4 regions of the Kosakonia oryzendophytica genome follow, and region 4 is predicted to be linked to each of the others. Evidence: predicted binding sites of a transcription regulator. Region 4 holds the regulator's gene; each other region holds the start of a gene.

Region 1 (5,127 bases), 1.4 Mb from region 4:
TGCATCTGTGCGCCCATATCGCTAATCGCGAAATGGAAATTGAGTTTAAAACAGGGGGAACGCGGCTGCGTCACCTGGATAAGCGCATCACCCCAACGGAAAATATCGCCAATAAATACCGTTTGCTCCGTCAGCCCCGTGGTGGAAAGGTTCTCGCCAAACGCCGGGGCGCAAAACAGCGATGCCTGCTCAGGGAAACGAGCAGCCCACCACGCATAATGTTCCCGCGGATAGTGGCACAGCGCGCGATCCGCACCGCCGTGGTAACTCTTTTCAGCTTGCTCATCGCCTGCAAGCCCGGTATCGGTAAGCATCAGTTCACCCTCAACCTGCAATTTGCCGATGGCGCTGGGCCGACTCCCTGCATAATCCCTGACTTTGCCAATAAACACGTCAACCGGATGGCGCATATTCTCTCCCTGGATAGTGTTGATTTACGCCACTATTAGACCACATTTTTTGTGCAGTAAACGTGCAGAAATGCGACCCCGGTTGCCATGCCGCCTCCACAGACGTGCTATCACTTAACCTGATATTTGAAACGCTATTTCATTCATTAAGGAGACCGTGCTGTGACCCACGAAACCCCATTCTCTGGCGTCTGGTGCCCTTCCATCACACCCATGGACAGCGAAGGACGAGTCGATCTGAACGGACTGAGCAAACATATTGCCCGTCTTAACGCGGCGAAAATTGATGTCATTTTGCTGATGGGCAGCATCGGTGAATTCGCCTCTCTCTCGATGGATGAGCGGCTATTAGTGATCCGCAAAGCGCGGGCGATGTCTCCCGGTACGATGGTCGCCAACGTCTCGTCGACCTGCTTCAACGATATTCTGAGTATGGCCGATGAAGCCTGGCGCACCGGCTACGAAGCCGTTATGGTGCTGCCACCTTATTATTACGGGCAAACGCCCGCGCAATTGTTAAGTTACTTCCGCGCGCTGGGTAAGGCGATCAGTGGTAAGTGGTTTGCCTATAACTTTCCGGCACGCACCGGCTGCGATCTGACCGCCGACCTGGTGGCAACCCTGGCGGCGGAATTCCCGGATTTTGCCGGTATTAAAGACACGGTGGATTGCCAGTCGCATACACGTAATCTCATTCTCGCGACGCAGAAAGTACGTGACGACTTCGCCGTACTGTCCGGGTATGACGAATATTATATTCCTAACCTGCTGGCGGGCGGCGCCGGGGTGATTTCCGGGCTGAACAACGTCATGCCGGAGCTGTTTGTAAAAGCCCGCGAAGCCTGGCGACAAGGCGATTTACCGACGCTACAGGATGCACAGCGTGAGATAGGCAGATTTATGGCGATTTACACCATCGGTGATGATTTTGTTACCACCATTAAAACCGTGGTGTCACGCAAGTTTGGCTACTGCACGCCGATTGCGCGCAACCCTGGCGGCGCGCTGAATGAGGAGCAGTGCCGCCAGGTTGATTGCCTCTTCGGGATTCAATAACTACACCGGCCGGATATGCGTAACGCTATCCAGCCTGCCGTTATTTCACTGTATTGCGTATCGCGATTTCCGCGGTTGCCCCTTTCACTTTGCGTGACCAAAGTGAGGTGAAAATCGGTACCAGAATCGAGGTGACGATCACCGAGGTTGCCACTAACGCGGTAGCCGCTGGCGCCATCGCTTTAAAATCCGGCACCATTTCGGCAATCAGCACCGGCGTGGCGACCGCCGCGCCCGCAGAGCTGGAGGCAGCCAGACCGGCAGTTCCATCCCCACCACCAAGCAGTTTATCGGCGAGAATCAGCGGAATGCCGGTGATCACAATCACTGCCAGACCTAACAAAATGCCCAATAGCCCGGTTTGTGCAATCACACTTAAATCGATGGTATTACCCAATGCGAACGCAAAGAATGGGATCAGCGTCTGCACCGCCTTGCTAAAGAATTCCCTCAGTTCCGGATCAAGGTTACCCAGTGCGAACCCCACCAGGAAGGGCAACACCGCACCCACAAACACATGCGGCTCAAACGGGGCGATACCCGCAGTACCGAGAATAATCATCGTCATCAACGGGCCGGACTCCAGCGACATCAACACAAACGCTCCGGCTTCCTCTTTCGTGCCGTATTGCTGCATGATCGACGCATAAAGCCCGCCGTTGGTCATATCCATTGAGGCCACCAACGCCAGCGTCGACAGCCCGGCAAAAAATCCGACTTCAACGCCGTGCGCCGGGATCACGCGCGATGCCACCGCCGCAACCACCCATGCCACGGCAATTTTGGTGACCACCAGCGTACCGGATTTCCGCAGTACCGTACCGGTCGCGCTCAGCTTGATCGACGCTCCCATGCAGAAAAACCACACTGCCAGGATTGGCACCGTACCGGTGATCATGCCGTTGGTAAAAGAGCCAAAATATTTACCCGCTCCCGGCGCAAAGGTGTGGCACAACGCACCGATGAACAAAGGAACCAGCATCATACCGCCCGGAATTCGCTCTATTGCACGTTTGATTTGCATATTTTCACCTGTCGTCAAAACCGTCTGATTTTGCTGCGCCGACCAGAAAACGCTCAGCGCCGATGAGGTGATGTTAGAACCCGTTTCCGGAGAGAAAAGTGATCAATCATGCATAACGAAACAATATTTCATTATTTTAGGATCATTGTTTTTATTGTCTGTTCTAATGTTTAACGACATAAAAAAACCCCCGTAGGCAGCGCCTGGCGGGGGTTTTGCCTCACCTTACGGTGAGTGACGAAACAGCCTTATTTTTTCGCCGCGAAACGCGCAGCAGCTTCGTCCCAGTTCACCACATTCCAGAACTCTTTGATGTAGTCCGGGCGGCGGTTCTGGAATTTCAGGTAGTAGGCGTGTTCCCAGACATCCAGCCCCAGGATCGGGAAGCCAGAGGCGCCGGAAATCGCTTCACCCATCAGCGGGGAATCCTGGTTTGCAGTAGAAACCACTGCCAGTTTGTCGCCTTTCAACACCAGCCATGCCCAGCCGGAGCCGAAGCGGGTCGCTGCTGCTTTTTCAAATTCTGCTTTGAAGTTATCAACGGAACCGAAATCACGCTCGATTGCCGCTTTCAGGTCACCCTGCAGGGTGGTGCCTTTTTTCAGACCTTTCCAGAACAGGCTGTGGTTCGCGTGGCCACCGGCGTTATTACGCAGAACGGTTTTTTTGTCCGCTGGCAGCTGGTCCAGTTTGGTGATCAGCTCTTCAGCAGACAGATTTGCGAACTCCGGCAGGCTTTCCAGCGCTGCGTTTGCATTGTTCACATAAGTCTGATGATGTTTGGTGTGATGGATTTCCATCGTTTGTTTGTCAAAGTGCGGCTCAAGGGCATCATACGCGTACGGCAGAGCAGGCAATGTATAGCTCATAATCATCTCCATTAAGGGTGTAAGCGGCTACTATGTTAACGCCGCGTAAGCAGTTGGTTCATTATAGTTAATTAAATGATATTGAAAATGTTTATCAATGCCGTAGTTTTTATAAGGTTATAACTTTTGGTTATGTTATTGAAATTGTGAAGCTGCTCACCTCTATAACGCGCTGATTGCCAGCTCTCGCCGTTACGCGGCAAACGCCTCAAGGTTAATCCTCTGACCGATTTTTACACTCATCGGGTCGGCTGCTCGTATCCCGGCGATAAAAACAAAGAGGATTGAAAATGAGTAACGCGATTACGATGGGTATTTTCTGGCATTTGATAGGTGCAGCCAGTGCAGCCTGTTTCTATGCCCCGTTTAAAAAGGTGAAACATTGGTCCTGGGAAACCATGTGGTCAGTCGGCGGCATCGTCTCTTGGTTGATCCTTCCCTGGACAATCAGCGCGCTGTTATTGCCTGATTTTTGGGCCTATTTCAGCTCGTTCAGTGCCTCCACGCTGCTGCCGGTGTTCCTGTTCGGCGCAATGTGGGGGATCGGTAACATCAACTATGGCCTGACCATGCGCTACCTGGGCATGTCGATGGGCATTGGTATCGCCATCGGCATTACGCTGATTGTCGGTACATTAATGACACCGATCATCAACGGTAACTTCTCGGTGCTGATTGGCACCGAAGGCGGTCGTATGACGCTGCTGGGCGTGCTGGTTGCCCTTATCGGCGTGGCTATCGTCACCCGTGCGGGCCAGTTGAAAGAGCGCAAAATGGGTATCAAAGCCGAAGAGTTCAGCCTGAAAAAAGGGCTGGCGCTGGCCATCATGTGTGGCGTTTTCTCCGCCGGGATGTCCTTTGCCATGAACGCCGCCAAACCGATGCACGAGGCCGCCGCGGCGCTCGGTATCGATCCGCTCTACACGGCGTTGCCAAGCTATGTGGTGATCATGGGTGGCGGCGCGCTGGTCAATCTCGGTTTCTGCTTTATTCGTCTGGCAAAAGTGAAGAACTTGTCGGTAAAAGCCGACTTCTCGCTGGCGAAGCCCCTGCTTATCAGCAATCTCCTGCTCTCTGCGTTGGGCGGTCTGATGTGGTATTTGCAGTTCTTCTTCTACGCCTGGGGTCACGCGCGTATTCCGGCGCAGTATGATTACATCAGTTGGATGCTGCACATGAGCTTCTACGTGTTGTGCGGCGGTATCGTCGGGCTGGTGCTGAAAGAGTGGAACAATGCGGGCAGACGCCCCGTGAGCGTACTGAGTCTGGGCTGCGTGGTGATCATCGTCGCCGCCAATATCGTTGGCCTCGGCATGGCCAACTGATCAGGCGGCAACACGACTACGATGACGCCACTGACCTGGCGTCATCCCCACTTCCCGGCTAAACACCACCGAAAAGTAGTTACTGTCTTCAAACCCGCACTGCATGGCGATTTCGCTGATCATCTGCTCGGAATGCTGCAACAGATACTGTGCATGACAAATGCGTAACTGGCGCAAATAGTGATTGATGGTCATCCCGGTCTGACTGCGGAATTGCTGGCGCAGCGCCCGCTCGCTGCACTGCTCCTGCTCACAGAACTGCTCCAACACAAAGCTGCGATTCAGGCTGCCGGACAGCGCAGTAATCAGCTTATCCAGCAGCGCTTCGCTGTGGGTAGCGGCAAGATTATCGGTGGCAAAACGGTGGCGTTTTAGCGTCAACACCAACTGCGCAAACAGCGTTTCCGCCATGAGATTGTCGAGGGGATCGGGTCTGCCGCTCT
Region 2 (5,127 bases), 180 kb from region 4:
CGCGCTGAACGCCAGTGTGAGCGCCAGAGGATATGGCAAACCGCTGGCTTCCAGCACCGCTCGTTCGGCGGAGGTGATAATGCTCTCTGTGAGCTCTGCACATAACTCGCTGCTAAAAAGCGATTCACTGTCTACGCCGATCGGATGACGAGCAACCACCGCCAGCGCGTGATTTTCACAGTGCGTGATACTGCCAAACAGACCCGGCGGCCAGCAGGGCTGGCGCTGCGCGCCAATAACCGGCGCGGCGGTGCTGCCAAAGGGTTGTAAAGCGTGGACGGCGGCAATGCGCCCGGCGAGATGTTCAGCCTGGCGTTTGCGCCCGGCAGCGGCCAGTTCGGCGTGATGGGGAAGCCAGAGTAAATCACCGGGGGTAAGGGTTGCAGGGTCGAAATCGATACGGTGCAGGGTGTGTCTGGCAAGTGAAATGGTGTGATGTGTGATGTGCATGTTGGACCTTGCCTGGTATGTTTACCCTCACCCTAGCCCTCTCCCTGGAAGGGAGAGGGGACAAAATGTTGCAGACCTGCGGTTTTCTTCCTCTCCCATAAAGGACGATAGCAGAGCGTTACAGGCCTGTTGTTTTCCCCTCGCCCATAAAGGACGAGAGCAGAGCGTTACAAAGCTGTGGTTTTCCCCCTCGCCCCTTTGGGGAGAGGGCCGGGGTGAGGGGGACCGAAATCCCCCTGTGTGGACCGGGATCAGAAGTGTGTGTTCACACTCATAAACCAGGTGCGGCCGGATTCGTTATACGTTTCCGCGCCTGCGCCATACATATAACCCGTACTGCCGCCCGTCGTCTGGGCGTTACCTGCACGCCAGTGACGTTTGTCGAACAGGTTGTCAACACCGCCGGTCAGGCTCACGTTTTTCATCACATCCCAGGTCGCGCTCAGGCCAACAATGCTGTACGGACTGACTTCGTTGGTCGCTGAACCGGTCACACGTTTACCCTGATAATCATACTTTTTCGGTTCCTGTTTGCCGTACCAGGTAAAAGTCGACTGCACAGAAACATCCGGCACAATCTGCCAGCTCAGGGTGGAATTTAACGTGTATTCCGGAATGATCGACAAACGCTCGCCGGTTTCTTTGTTTTTGCTCTGCAGCATATAGGTGAAGTTGTTGCTCCAGGTGACCACATCGGTTACCGGCACATTCAACGTTCCTTCCAGACCTTCTACGACCGCTTTTGGCACATTCTCCCATTGATAGAGGTCGGTTTTGGTTTTGCCCACGGCCGTCTGGCTCAGCGGTGAATAACCGGCTTCAATCTTGTTGCGGTAATCGTTGCGGAACCAGGTTACACCGGCCAGCCAGCCTTCGTGTTTGAACTCCAGACCAATCTCTTTGTTGATGCTGGTTTCCGCTTTCAGGTCATCGTTACCCATCATGTAGCAACCCACGCCGCTACCGCTGGCGTAGCAACCCTGGCCTTTACTGTAAAGAATGTAGTTCGGGTTGGTTTGATACAGGCTTGGCGCTTTGTAGGCCCGGCCAATGCCCATTTTCAGGGTAAAGTCATCGCCCAGCCCCTGAGACAGGTTCAGCGATGGGCTCCAGTTATTACCCACGATGGTGTGATGGTCGAAACGCAGCGCTGGCGTCAGCATGGTGCTGTCAGTCAACTCCATGTTGTCTTCGGCAAACACCGAGTAAATATCGGCATCAGAATAAGGGCTGCGACCGGTACTGTTCAGACCGGCAATCGGGCCGCCCATGAACGTTTGGGTGTTGGACGCCAGGTCTTTCATACGCTGCTGGTTCCATTCGGTGCCCAGTGTCAGGGTCTGGTTCACCAGCAGTTCCAGCGGCAGGTTGATTTCGTTATGCAGCATCACGTCGGAGAGGTCGATATCCGTAAACTGATTGCTGTTGAACAAACCTTCGGTGCCCCCGGCCAGCCCCTCGCCAAGACGCGAGTTGCGGGTATGTTCATACTGTACCCAGTTACTGGTTGTGACACCGTTATCCCAGCCGCCATTCCAGGTGATGGAGTAGTTCTGACGATAGAGACGGTTGGTCTCTTTGCCATAGTTCTCTTTCACGTAGTTATTGGTACTGCTGTCGTTATTGGTGTTTTGCGTGTCGCCTGCGTACAGGTTGCCCTGACGGCTATAGCCCGCCTGGAACTCAAGAGATTGCTGCGGCGCAAAGTCCCAGCGTACTACACCGTTAAGATCTTTATTGATTGACCCTTCGCGACCTGCTGCCATCGTGTCTGCGTAAATGCCGGTGCGTTCAGACTGGTGATTCTGGTTGATGTCCCATGCGTCGGCCTGGGTTTTCGCCAGATTGCCGTACAGGCGGAAACTGACATCGCCACCCAGCGGGCCGCTCAGGCTGAAATCTGTCCGCTTGGTCGCGCCTTCGTCTTTATGTTCCGGGGCGTTGAAGTAGCTGTTCCATGCACCGTGCCACTCCTGCGAGCTCTCTTTTTTAGTGATGATATTCACCACACCGCCCGCTGCGCCATTTCCGTAACGTACTGCTGCCGGGCCGCGGATAACTTCGATGCGTTCGATCATCTCTGCCGGTACCCAACTGGTATCGCCACGGCTATCACGTTCACCGCGCCAGCCCAGACGTACGGAATTACGGCTGGTAACAGGTTTGCCGTCGATCAGAATCAGGGTGTTTTCCGGGCCCATACCGCGAATATCAATCTGACGGTTATTCCCGCGCTGACCGCTGGTGGCGTTACCGGTTAAGTTCACGCCCGGCATGGTGCGAATGATCTCAGAGACATCGCGGGCGGGCGGGTTTTTGCGGATCTCTTCGGCCGTAATGGTGGAAACACCCGGCGCCTGAAGGTTTTGCTGTGCTGCCGTGACGACGATAGTGTCATCGTGTGCATCGGCGTCGCTGGTGGTGCTGTCTGCGGCTATTGCGGGCAACGCAACACCGTAGATCCCCAGATTGACCAATAAGGCCAGGGACGTGATTTTGTTCTTCATTGTATTACCTGCTTTTCGTCGCCGCTTCCTTGGCTAATCCATTCCCAGGGGGAGAGGAGGCGGCATGATGAAGCCAACACGCAGCGAGGTGCTCAGTCCTGAGAAAATTCGCCCACGGTGGCCATTTTTAAAAGAAAGACGCGCTTCCCACAGCGCGCCATTACGCTATTGCAAATGAAAATAGTTATCAATAATATTATCGATATTTTTTGATCTGCAAGCAAAAATTTCCATAGCCAATTTGAGGTTAAAGTCGTGACGTCAACAACGGGAAGTGATGCCTGGTGGAAGTCGAAACAGGGGCCGGAATGGGTCAAAGCGACACCGGAAGAATACAGTGTGACCTTCTGGTGGCGGGACCCGGCAGGAACGGAAGCGACATCAAACGTGCGCCGGGTATGGATTTACATTACCGGCGTCACCGATCACCATCAAAAGGCGTTGCCGCAATCGCTGACGCGCATTGCCGGTACGGATGTCTGGTACTGGACAACGCGGCTGGAAGCGGGCTGGCGTGGCAGTTATTGTCTGATCCCGTCTGAAAATAACGACGATTTCTCTGCGGACGTGTTTAACACTACGCCGCCGGACCGCCAGGCGCTGCGTGAGGGCTGGCGCAGGTTACTCTCCCATGCGATTGCCGATCCGCTGAACCCGCAAAGCTGGCGCGGCGGGCGCGGTCATCCGGTGTCGGCGCTGGAGATGCCTGATGCGCCATTACAACCCGGCTGGCGCGATGCCGAAACGCCGTTTACCGAACCGCAGCGTCTGCAATGGCGCAGTCAGCGGTTGAACAACGCGCGAACTGTCTGGGTGTATACGACTGGCGACAGCGACCCGACGCAACGCCCGCTGGCGATCCTGCTGGACGGTCAGTTCTGGGCGAAAAGCATGCCGGTGTGGCCAGCGCTGGCATCGCTCACCCGTACGGGGCAACTGCCTGATGCGGTCTATGTGCTGATTGACGTGATTGATAATGCGCATCGCAGCGAGGAGTTACCTTGCAACGCCGCATTCTGGGAAGCGGTACAAGAAGAGCTGTTACCGCAGGTGCGGGCACTTGCTCCGTTCAGCGATCGCGCCGATCGCACCGTCGTCGCCGGGCAGAGTTTTGGCGGTCTTTCGGCGTTGTATGCCGCGCTGCACTGGCCGCAACGTTTTGGCTGTGTGCTCAGCCAGTCCGGTTCGTACTGGTGGCCGCACCGGGGCGGGGAGCAGGACGGCATCCTCATTGAACAACTTAAAAACGGCGAGCTTCAACCGCACGGCCTGCGCATTGTGCTGGAGGCGGGTGTACGTGAGCCGGTCATTTTTCGGGCCAATCAGGCTCTCTTTTCTCTGTTGCAACACACACAGCAGCCGGTTTTCTGGCGTCAGGTAGACGGCGGACATGATGCGCTTTGCTGGCGGGGCGGGCTGACGTCCGGGCTTATGACGCTCTGGCAGCCGCTGACCCGCCCGCGCTAAAGCGCCTTTCCACGACAGGAGTTTGCTATGGAATTCACCAACCCCTTCGATAATCCGCAAGGGCGATTTTACATTCTGCAAAATTCGCAGCAGCAGTTCAGTCTGTGGCCTGCGCAGTGCAGCTTACCCACCGGCTGGCGTGTTCTGTGCGAGCCGCAGCCGCAGGCGGAATGCAACGCCTGGCTTGCGGCGAACTGGCGGACATTAACCCCGGCGCACTACGCGCAATCAGGGAGCGACCAATGAGCACACGTTTACCGTTGGTGGCCGCCCAGCCAGGGATCTGGATGGCGGAACAACTCTCATCACTGCCTAATGCCTGGAGCGTAGCGCACTATGTCGAGTTGCAGGGAGAGATAGATGCGGCGTTGCTGGCACAAGCGATTGTCGCCGGAATGATGCAAGCGGATACGCTGCGCATGCGCTTTACGGAAGATAACGGTGATGTGTGGCAATGGGTGGACGACGCGCAGACCTTTGCCCTCCCGGCGATTGTCGATCTTCGTCGCGAGTCCGACCCGCACGCCGCCGCCCTCAGTACGATGCAGACCGATCTCGGGCAAAACCTGCGTGTAGAGAGCGGCAAACCGTTGGTGTTCCATCAGTTGCTGCGCGTGGGCGAACAACGTTGGTACTGGTATCAGCGTTATCATCATTTGGTGGTGGATGGCTTCAGTTTCCCGGCCATTACCCGCCAGATTGC
Region 3 (5,127 bases), 2.3 Mb from region 4:
AGCGTTCACCCATAATTGTTTCCCCGGAGAAGATTGAAAACAGCAATACGGAAACACGTTATTTGGGCAAGGCCGCCCCTGCCCGTTAAACGTTATTGCACTTGCTGAATCCGGGTAATTAAATCCTGGTGTTCTTTTCCATATTTATCGCGAACCGGTTGAGTGGCTTTATAAAAGACGGCTGTATCGATATCGTGAAATTTCACACCTCCGGCTTTCATCGCCTCCAGGGATTTTTCATTATACGTTTTCCACAATGCCCGCTGCTCAACCTGAGCCTCTTTCGCCAGTTTAAGAATTAATTCCTGATCCTCTTTTTTCAATTTATCCCATTTCGGCTTAGAGAATAAAAACAGCTCAGGAATAATAAAGTGTTTGCTCCAGGTGTAATTTTTGACAACCGGAAGATAATTATGCGCAACAAAAGTCGGTGGGTTGTTTTCCGTACCATCAATCACCCCGGTCTGCATACCGCTAAACACTTCGCTCACCCCCATAGCCACGGAGTTCGCCCCCATTGCCTTCAGCGTATCGAGTGCGATTGGACTGCCCTGAACACGGATCTTCATTCCTTTTAGATCCTCAGCATTGTTTACCGGCGCTTTGGTGATTAAATTACGCGTACCGGCATCCATCCAGCCAAGAAAGATCAATCGGGATTTACTGCTGTCAGACAAACGACCACCAATTTCCTGGCCAATCATCCCATCGAGCACTTTGTGCATATGATCTTCATCGCGGAAAATATAGGGCAGCGTAAAGACATTAATCTCGGGGAGTATCGCCGCCACCGGCGTCATCGATACGCGAATAATATCAATTGCGCCAATCTGCGCTTGTTCAATCACCTGTTTTTCGTCACCTAATACGCCGCCAGGAAACGTTTTAATATCCAGTCGTCCGTTTGTCGCTGCGCTTAACTTCTCTCCCATATGCTTAACAGCAACAACATTAGGATAGTCAGCAGGATGGACGTCAGCTGCGCGGAAGGTCTGAGCTAAAGAGGCGTGGGAGATAAACAACAGAGCGGAACTAATACATACTTTCAGTAAGGTTTTTGCTGAGTTCATATTTCCGTGTCTCCAGAGGGTCTGATTTTTAGAAAAAAAGGTCGACCGCGAACAAGGCGTTCGTGGTATTACGGTAAACGTTTTTTATGGGTATATCTGAGACAGTAGACACTCTGAAGAGTAGTCACTCGATGGCGTTATTGCGACGATGCTGTTCACAAAAAATTGCTAAATTCAGCACAGCGTTTCATTTTTGCAGCGAACATCTTTTTATTTTCAAAAAAACGGCATTTCAGTATCCGTTTTTTGAGATCCACCTCGTATTTCTCTACTTTCGGGATGAAAGCACAAACAAAAATGGCGCATTACGCGCCATTGGGTTAACCAACCTGAACGGAAAGCATGCTGAGAGAGCCCATCTCAATGCCATCAACCGGGATCGATACTGGCTCTTTACCGTCCCACGCGCCAAGTACGTACAACAGTGGCAAGAAGTGCTCCGGCGTCGGGTTCGATAACGAACCGCCTTCATGGTCAAGGTAGTTGACCAGCGGATGTTGCTCAGCCGGTCCCTGCCAGGTCAGATTCTCTTTCACAAAGTCATTGAACGACGTTGCCCACGGGTATGGCGTATTCTCACCGTGCCAACGCGCTGTTCTCAAGTTGTGCACGACGTTACCACTGGCAACCAGCATAATGCCCTCGTCACGCAACGTCGCCAGTTTACGCCCCATCTCAAGATGCCATGCTGCGGGTTTAGTGCTGTCCACACTCAGTTGCACCATCGGGATATCCGCATTGGGGTACATTTTTATTAATACTCCCCATGAACCGTGGTCGAAACCCCAGGCTTCTTTGTCGAGCACCACCGGCACCGGTGCCAACAGTTCAACCAAATGCTGTGCTAATTCTGGTGAACCCGGCGCCGGATAATGCGTGTCATACAGCGCCTGCGGGAAACCGCCAAAATCATGGATCGTTTTCGGTGCTTCCATCGCCGTCACGCCCGTGCCACGCGTAAACCAGTGGGCGGATACCACTACAATCGCTTTCGGGCGCGGCAGTGTTTCGCCCAGTTCCCCCCAGGCACGGGTATAAATGTTATCTTCCAGAACATTCATTGGACTACCGTGGCCCAAAAACAGCGCTGGCATACGGGGTGCTGACATGGTGATATCCTTACAGAGTGTGACAATTTGATAGCACTACATTACGCCTTTTCAGTAGACGAAGAACTCTGATAACCATGATGAAGATCTTCAGTAATTTTGAATGTAAGGAATGCGTAAAGATGGCGCGCCCGCCTCGCTTTTCGCAACGTGAAAACATACATTAATGAGAATCATTATCATAAAGGAGTTATGCATGTCAGTGCCCCTAATCCTGACCTTACTGGCAGGCGCTGCCACCTTTATTGGCGCGATCCTCGGCGTGTTAGGCCAGAAACCCTCTAATCGCGTACTGGCGTTTTCGCTTGGTTTTGCCGCCGGAATTATGTTGCTCATCTCGCTGATGGAGATGCTTCCCGCCGCGCTGGCAACAGAGAATATGTCGCCCATGCTGGGCTATGGCATGTTTGTTGTCGGGTTGCTGGGTTACTTTGCGCTGGATCGCATGCTGCCTCACGCCCACCCGCAGGACTTAATGCAGGGTACACAACACAGCTTCCCGCGCGGCATCCGCCGTACCGCCATTCTGCTGACGCTCGGTATCAGTCTGCATAACTTTCCGGAAGGGATCGCCACGTATGTCACCGCCAGCAACGATCTGGAGTTGGGGTTCGGCATCGCTTTTGCGGTGGCATTGCACAATATTCCTGAAGGACTTGCGGTTGCCGGCCCGGTCTATGCCGCTACGGGTTCCAAACGTACTGCTATCTTCTGGGCCGGCATTTCGGGTCTGGCGGAAATTATCGGCGGCGTACTGGCGTGGTTGATCCTCGGTAGCCTGGTGTCACCGGTGGTGATGGCTGCAATCATGGCTGCTGTCGCGGGGATTATGGTTGCGCTTTCTGTAGATGAGCTTATGCCCCTGGCAAAAGAAATAGACCCGAATAATAACCCGAGCTATGGCGTACTGTGTGGTATGTCGGTGATGGGATTAAGTCTGGTCGCCCTTCAGGCGATGGGAATTGGCGGTTAAGCCGACCGCCTGCCACCATGGACGGGTAGCGCTGCTACTCGCCCTGCCTGGCACCGCTGATTTTCTTCAACTCATCAAGCACACGCTGATAAGCTGTGTATAGCGCATCGCGGTCGTGGCGACAGGCTTTATTGTTGCGTTTAAGCGCATGAATATAGACAACGAGGACCAGAACAATAAGCAGTAGCCAATACCAGGAAATAAACATCGCGACTCCATGACTCTATTTGGCAAAAAACACAACGCAGAATCATTAAAAATCTTTTTAATTTAACGGATTAGGTGAATTCAAACCCATTACTCACATCAGATAACGCCATTACCACTTTATAAGTAGAGGCCTAAGATTTCAACGTGTGAGCATGAGAAGTGCAACAAAGTTTGATACAGGACAGGCAAAAAAAATCCGAAGCCAGCGACTTCGGATTTTTAGCGTTAACGGCAACAATTAGCTGGCTTTGCGCTCATGCTCCTGACGGTATGCCACGAGGTCTTCAATCGTCACAACCGCCATATTGTGTTGCTTAGCAAACGCGATGCACTCCGGCGCACGGGCCATAGAGCCATCGTCATTGGTTAATTCACACAGCACACCCGCCGGTTTAAACCCGGCCAGCGTGACTAAATCGATAGTGGCTTCGGTATGACCGCCACGGGTCAGAACACCACCCGGTTGCGCCCGCAGTGGGAAGACGTGACCAGGACGGTTCAGGTCAGACGGTTTAGCACCGTCTGCAATCGCCGCGCGAACGGTCGTAATACGGTCAGCAGCGGAAACACCGGTGGTGACGCCGTGAGCGGCTTCAATAGTGACGGTAAAACCGGTGCCATAGGCGCTGGTATTGTTCTCGACCATCATGGGCAGATCGAGTTGTTTACGGCGTTCGTCAGTCAGGCATAAACAGACAATCCCACTACCGTGACGGATAGTCAGCGCCATCTGCTCAACGGTCATGGTTTCGGCGGCGAAAATCATATCGCCTTCGTTTTCACGGTCCTCGTCATCGAGCACCATTACACCCCGGCCTTCGCGCAGTGCGGCGAGTGCGTTTTCAATACGTTGGAAAGGCGTGCCAAAAGAAGAAAGCAGCGTCTGATTCATGGTAAAAGACCTCAATAAAGTTATGGTTACCAGAATCAGGGCAGTCTTAGGAGTGTCGCAAAGCGGCAAAAAAATAACGCGAGCGGGCATCATGCCCGGCAGTATCGTTACTCTCTCCCATCCGGACTTTAACCGTCGGCCCCGGAATTACACCGGATCTGCTGACCTTCAGGCATTAACCTGAAGCGCTCGCGGGCTTTCAGCGTACGCTGATTTACCGCCGGTGGGGAATTTCGCCCCGCCCTGAGAATAAGCGGAATAACTATAACGCCATTGATTACCTTCGGCAATGCATAAGCTTCAAACAATTCTGGTTTATCACCTGGGGTTATCACACTACAATGACTGCATGAGCCCATCCGAGCAGGGAACCCAAAATGATTGACCCGAAAAAAATTGAACAGATTGCGCGCCAGGTTCACGAATCCATGCCAAAAGGGATCCGTGAGTTCGGGGAAGACGTTGAGAAGAAGATCCGTCAAACGCTACAGGCACAGTTAACCCGCCTCGATCTGGTAAGCCGTGAAGAGTTTGACGTGCAAACGCAGGTGCTGCTGCGCACACGTGAGAAGCTGGCTTTACTGGAACAGCGCCTTAGCGAACTGGAGAATCAGGGAAAAAACACCGAAGTGAAACCCGCGCCTGCTATTCCGCCGGTTGACGATCACGCGTAATACGACGCGCTCTTTGCCTGGCAAAGAGCGCTATTAGAGGGTTTAATCACCCTGTTTCTGGATTTTTTTGATGATATTGGTGGTTGAACAACCGTCTTCAAAGTTGAGCACCAGTACTTCACCGCCGTTGGCCCAGACCTCTTTGCTACCGGCAATTTGCTCCGGCTGGTAGTCACCGCCTTTTACCAGCAGATCCGGC
Region 4 (5,127 bases):
AGAAGGCGTGATCCAGTTTCTGCTGAAATCGTTTGTTGATGGCGACTGGCGCTTTAATGTCCCGGTATTGTGGGATCAGTATGCGCACATCGTTGGCTGGGAAAATGTCCCGGCATGGGATAAACCCGCGCTGTTCGTCCGCGGCGGTAACTCGCCCTATGTGACGGAAGCATACCGTGACACCCTGCTGGCACAATTTCCACAAGCGCGGGCACATGTCATAGCCGGAGCGGGCCACTGGGTGCACGCCGAGAAACCGGAAGCGGTAATGCGCGCTATCCGTCGTTATCTCTCTGAAAAGGCAAACTGATTAAAAAGACGGCGACCGGTCGTTTGATCGCGCCCGGTCGTTGGCGCGCCCGTTGTGCTGATGTATGATGGCGCGCTATTCAGCCCGGGGCGACGTCCCGATTGCTTGTCTTTCCCGTAGTATGCTGCTTAAACCATGGCTAAAGAACAAACGGACCGTACGACACTAGATCTGTTCGCGAATGAGCGTCGTCCGGGAAGGCCCAAGACCAACCCGCTCGCGCGCGATGAACAGTTGCGCATCAACAAACGTAATCAGCTCAAACGCGATAAAGTTCGCGGGCTCAAACGCGTTGAATTAAAACTGAATGTTGAAGCGGTAGAGGCACTAAATGAGCTGGCGGACGCCCGTGAAATGAGCCGTAGCGAGCTTATTGAAGAGATGCTGCTGGCCCAGCTCAACGCCTTACGCGGATAGCGAATCCTCCGAATCACCGCTTTTACGCCTCTTTTCATGTGTCATAGAGTGCAGTCCGGCGCGATAGCTGTTTCCGCGTGCTTCCCTGTTCTGCTATGATTGCCCTTATCTGTGGGCTAAACGCCACCACCATCTCATTAAGTTTCAAGAGGTTATTTTACTCATGGCAATTACAGGCATTTTCTTCGGCAGCGACACCGGTAACACCGAAAATATCGCGAAAATGATTCAAAGTCAGCTTGGTAAAGACGTTGCCGATGTACATGACATTGCCAAGAGCAGCAAAGAAGATCTCGAAGGCTATGACATTCTGCTGCTCGGCATTCCAACCTGGTATTATGGCGAAGCGCAGTGCGACTGGGATGACTTTTTCCCGACGCTGGAAGAAGTAGACTTCAACGGTAAATTAGTCGCCCTGTTCGGCTGTGGCGATCAGGAAGATTACGCAGAGTATTTCTGTGATGCCCTGGGAACTCTCCGTGACATCATTGAACCGCGCGGTGCGACTATCGTGGGCCACTGGCCGACCGCTGGTTACCATTTTGAAGCGTCTAAAGGTCTGGTGGATGATGACCACTTTGTGGGTCTGGCGATTGATGAAGATCGTCAGCCGGAACTGACCGCGGAACGCGTGAAGAAATGGGTTAAGCAGGTGTCGGAAGAGCTGCACCTGGACGACATCATTAATGCCTGATATTTACGGCGTAGCCTGTGGGTTGCGCCGTATTAATAGGTATAAGCGATGGAAATAATTGCTACAAATTTTTAACTTTTTTCTTCATCACTGTACAATAAGCCCTGCTAAACTTGGGCTGCCGCACAGGACTTTGTCGGCGACCCCACGTTTTATAAGCTTACTTTACTTGAGGGCTTGCAGTTTTCATTTAGACATGGCAGTTCTATAATGAGACGCATTATCCCAGGTGCATTCCTATAACTTCCCCTAAGGAAGTGAATCGTATAGCAACAGGACAGATTCCGCATGACTGACAACAATACCGCATTAAAGAAGGCCGGCCTGAAAGTCACGCTTCCTCGGTTAAAAATCCTGGAAGTGCTTCAGGAGCCGGATAACCATCATGTCAGTGCGGAAGATTTATACAAGCGACTGATCGACATGGGCGAAGAGATCGGCTTGGCTACGGTTTACCGTGTATTGAACCAGTTCGATGACGCCGGCATTGTGACCCGTCATAACTTCGAAGGCGGCAAGTCCGTTTTTGAACTGACCCAGCAACATCACCACGATCACCTGATTTGCCTCGATTGTGGCAAAGTGATCGAATTCAGTGATGATTCTATTGAAGCGCGTCAGCGTGAAATCGCCGCCAAACACGGCATTCGTCTGACGAACCACAGTCTCTACCTGTATGGCCACTGCGCTGAAGGTGACTGCCGCGAAGATGAAAGCGCGCACGACGCGAAATAATCCATTCTGATATGCCAAAAGCCAACCTGACGGTTGGCTTTTTTTGGTTGCCGGATAACTGCAGCAGACTGCGCCTTATCCGGCTTACACAGCGATCACGCCTTTACACTGTCCACACGACTTACGCGTTTCCCGTCCGGGCTGGCGGTACGCACCTGCACTTCACCACTCACCTTCGGGCGGGCGCTATCGTCATAACGCTGCCAGTGTTTGCCGCCGTCGGTAGAGTACTCCACCACCATGCCAGGGAAGCTGGTGTTGGCTTCAAGCACGCCCCCCACCACGCGAGCGCCTGGCACTGGCAAGCGGTAGTGAATACCCGCTTTATCGAGTTTCGCCAGCTCGCGGCTGCCTAACACGTTGGCAAAGCGTGTCCAGTCTTTATCCAGGGCACGAACATTGACGAGGTGCGTTTCACCACCTTTATACTCACGACCGGCTTTGTAGTCCTGCTCCCAGGCCGCCCGATGCCATGCGCGCTCCGCCACCGCAACCAGACGCGGATAGATCATATACTCCATCTGGTTATCGGTACGCACCACCTCGCTCCACAACTGCGCGGAGAGACCATACGCCCCAGGCCATGTTTTATCAGACTTCGCGCTAAAGGGGTTGCCATCACGGTCAACAGAAGTTTCGGCGTTTTGCGGCATATTGTCCGGCGCGAAACTGAAGATCTTACGTTCGTCGCTAAAGCGCGTGCCCCAGTAATAACCGCTCTCTTGCGGGTTTACTTCATACGGAAAATCAAGATAGACATAATCCGGGTTGGAAACGATAACGCGGAACCCTTTGTTCGCCCAGTCATTAACCGAGTCAAAACCGCCCCAGTAGAGCGTATCCCAGAAGTTCACGTTGACATGATCGGTGGCGAATACCGATGCGTCTTTGGCATCTTTCAGACCATCCTGCCAGGCTTGCATTGTAGTAATGCCGCGGGCTTTCACCTGTTTGCTGACTTCAATACCAAAATAGCTGGAAAGATGCTCAACATCCGTTACTTTTCCCTCTTTAATTATCGCCTGGCACGCCTGCGACTTCGCCCACGGCTTGTCCTGCTTGCTTTTATCGATGATGCCCTTACCTGCTTCCGGGTTCTTCTGATCGGTATACCCAACGCCCAGGTAAATATTTTTTGCCTCATCACCGCCAAAATGCCAGGTTTGCAGCGGCAGGCCCGCCTCTTTATGCATCTGCTGGATTTCACCGATCACTTTGTCGACGAAATTGCGTGATGAGTCGAGGCAAGGGTTAAGGTAGCCGGTACGGTTATAAAATTGTACCCCGGTAGTGTTGGAGGTATCCGTTGGATCCAGCAAGCGGAACTGCGCCGCGTCCTGCGCTTTGCCCTCTTTCATCAGTCGATCGTAACGGGCTTCCATAGAGATCACGGCTGCACGCGCATGGGCAGGCATGTCAATTTCCGGAATAACCTCGATCTGCCGGGCTTTCGCATACTTCAGAATGTCGATGTAATCCGCGCGGGTAAAGAAACCACTTCCGTTGTTGTTGCTATCCGGGCCAGAACCCAGTTGCGGCAACAGGCAGGTTTTTTCGCTCAGATCGTGACAACGTTTGCTGCCAATATCGGTCAGCTCCGGCAAGCCTGGGATCTCAATACGCCAGCCTTCATCATCGCTGAGATGAAAGTGGAATTTATTCAGTTTATAGGCAGCCATCTGATCCAGCAGACGCAACACCGCATCCTTACTGTGGAAGTTACGACCGACATCCAACTGAATGGCACGGTAGTCAAAGCGCGGCGCATCTTTGGCGTCCAGCGCCGCAATTTTCATTGCACCTGTCGTTGGGATCAGTGACAGCAGTGATTGCAAACCGTAGAACACCCCAGCCTGATCGTAACCGGTTACCACGGCTTCTTTCGCGCCAATATGCAAGGTATAAGCGCCAGATACCGCCTCGTCACCGCTGAAATCACGGCTCGCAATTACGCTGCGAACAGGATAGCTCCCCGCTTTCACGCCCAGCAGTGCAAAACGGGTTTTCACCGCGTCCTGCGCATCACGACTCAACGCAGAGAGATCCAGCTTCACACCGCTGCTCAGATCCACATCCTGCCCGTGGATTTTCACCGCCCGTGGCGTGGGGACAATCTGTCCGCGCAGCGTTTGCAAATTCAGCGTTTTTACATCGCTGTTTTTCTCAAAGCGCGCTTCTGCCGTCATCAGGACGTTTTTATCATCCGCCGTGCGCTTCCACTGCTCACCCAGCGGACTGACAAACTGCGACAATGCTTCGGTGTCGGTATTGGCAATCACTTTGGCTGTTGCCCCGTCGGAGGCTACGTACCAACGCGGGATCACATCAGTCATAAACAACTGCCAGTACTCGTTGATAATCGGGATCTCTACCGACTGTTTTGCCGGAAAACCGGTGAATTTATCCGTCGGTTCCAGCTTGTGCAGATCGCCCATAATGTGAGTGACTTTAAACTGATCATTCGCAACATTGAGGATCTGCCGAATGCTGTGAAAATAAATCGTCCAGTCTTTGTCCGTCACCGCATCGCCGTTATTCGTGAGGGTGACCACAGCTTTGTTACATGATGCCCAGTCGGCACCCAGTTTGGCGCAATCCACCCCATTCTGCGCCGCGTGGTTATCCGTAATGGCGTAGTTAAGATGGAACTGACTGATGGCATCCACGGTGCGTTGATTCGCCTGCGCCGCCGGGCTGCTTAGGATCCCCAGTACCGCACTGGCCAGTATCGTTACGCGTACGTTTTTCATGACTTATTCCTTGTATTTTGCCGGGCTCCCCCGGCAAATAACGCATCAAAAAATGGTGAACGGGGCGATAACCATAAACTTCACGTCGCGCTCATCCTGGAAGATGTTGCCGTAACCGCCGGCATAACTCGGGATATCGGAATGGTTGTCGTACTGAGTGAAGTGCAGTTTGAACATGGTGCCCTTTGCCCGACCATCCTGAACGGTATAGATGGCATCCA

The links. The regulator Fur, encoded in region 4, represses iron uptake genes when iron is present. The targets are predictions, from matches to a motif close to ATAATAATGAGAACNACTATCAA.
Region 1: a site for Fur is predicted at 3,435-3,457, ahead of sodA (superoxide dismutase [Mn]). Genes of this name have one in related genera too.
Region 2: a site for Fur is predicted at 3,132-3,154, ahead of fes (enterochelin esterase). Genes of this name have one in related genera too.
Region 3: a site for Fur is predicted at 2,340-2,362, ahead of zupT (zinc transporter ZupT). Genes of this name have one in related genera too.

What each region holds. Positions count from the first base shown of each region.
Region 1 is NZ_CP115659.1:5,005,419-5,010,545, forward strand. Features, by position in the region: gene yiiM (6-hydroxyaminopurine reductase) at 1-410, opposite strand, end outside; gene O9K67_RS24080 (dihydrodipicolinate synthase family protein) at 624-1,466, shown strand; gene kdgT (2-keto-3-deoxygluconate transporter) at 1,507-2,490, opposite strand; gene sodA (superoxide dismutase [Mn]) at 2,739-3,359, opposite strand; gene rhaT (L-rhamnose/proton symporter RhaT) at 3,650-4,684, shown strand; gene rhaR (HTH-type transcriptional activator RhaR) at 4,685-5,127, opposite strand, start outside.
Region 2 is NZ_CP115659.1:3,750,816-3,755,942, reverse strand. Features, by position in the region: gene entD (enterobactin synthase subunit EntD) at 1-450, opposite strand, end outside; gene O9K67_RS18250 (TonB-dependent siderophore receptor) at 702-2,957, opposite strand; gene fes (enterochelin esterase) at 3,213-4,424, shown strand; gene O9K67_RS18240 (MbtH family protein) at 4,452-4,670, shown strand; gene entF (enterobactin non-ribosomal peptide synthetase EntF) at 4,667-5,127, shown strand, end outside.
Region 3 is NZ_CP115659.1:702,674-707,800, reverse strand. Features, by position in the region: gene O9K67_RS03440 (TRAP transporter small permease) at 1-13, opposite strand, end outside; gene O9K67_RS03435 (TRAP transporter substrate-binding protein) at 93-1,070, opposite strand; gene ygiD (4,5-DOPA-extradiol-dioxygenase) at 1,391-2,179, opposite strand; gene zupT (zinc transporter ZupT) at 2,376-3,152, shown strand; gene O9K67_RS03420 (hypothetical protein) at 3,187-3,360, opposite strand; gene ribB (3,4-dihydroxy-2-butanone-4-phosphate synthase) at 3,601-4,254, opposite strand; FMN riboswitch at 4,360-4,509, opposite strand; gene ubiK (ubiquinone biosynthesis accessory factor UbiK) at 4,632-4,928, shown strand; gene hldE (bifunctional D-glycero-beta-D-manno-heptose-7-phosphate kinase/D-glycero-beta-D-manno-heptose 1-phosphate adenylyltransferase HldE) at 4,971-5,127, opposite strand, start outside.
Region 4 is NZ_CP115659.1:3,566,700-3,571,826, forward strand. Features, by position in the region: gene ybfF (esterase) at 1-310, shown strand, start outside; gene ybfE (LexA regulated protein) at 446-727, shown strand; gene fldA (flavodoxin FldA) at 891-1,421, shown strand; gene fur (ferric iron uptake transcriptional regulator) at 1,710-2,156, shown strand; gene O9K67_RS17330 (beta-N-acetylhexosaminidase) at 2,252-4,906, opposite strand; gene chiP (chitoporin ChiP) at 4,952-5,127, opposite strand, start outside.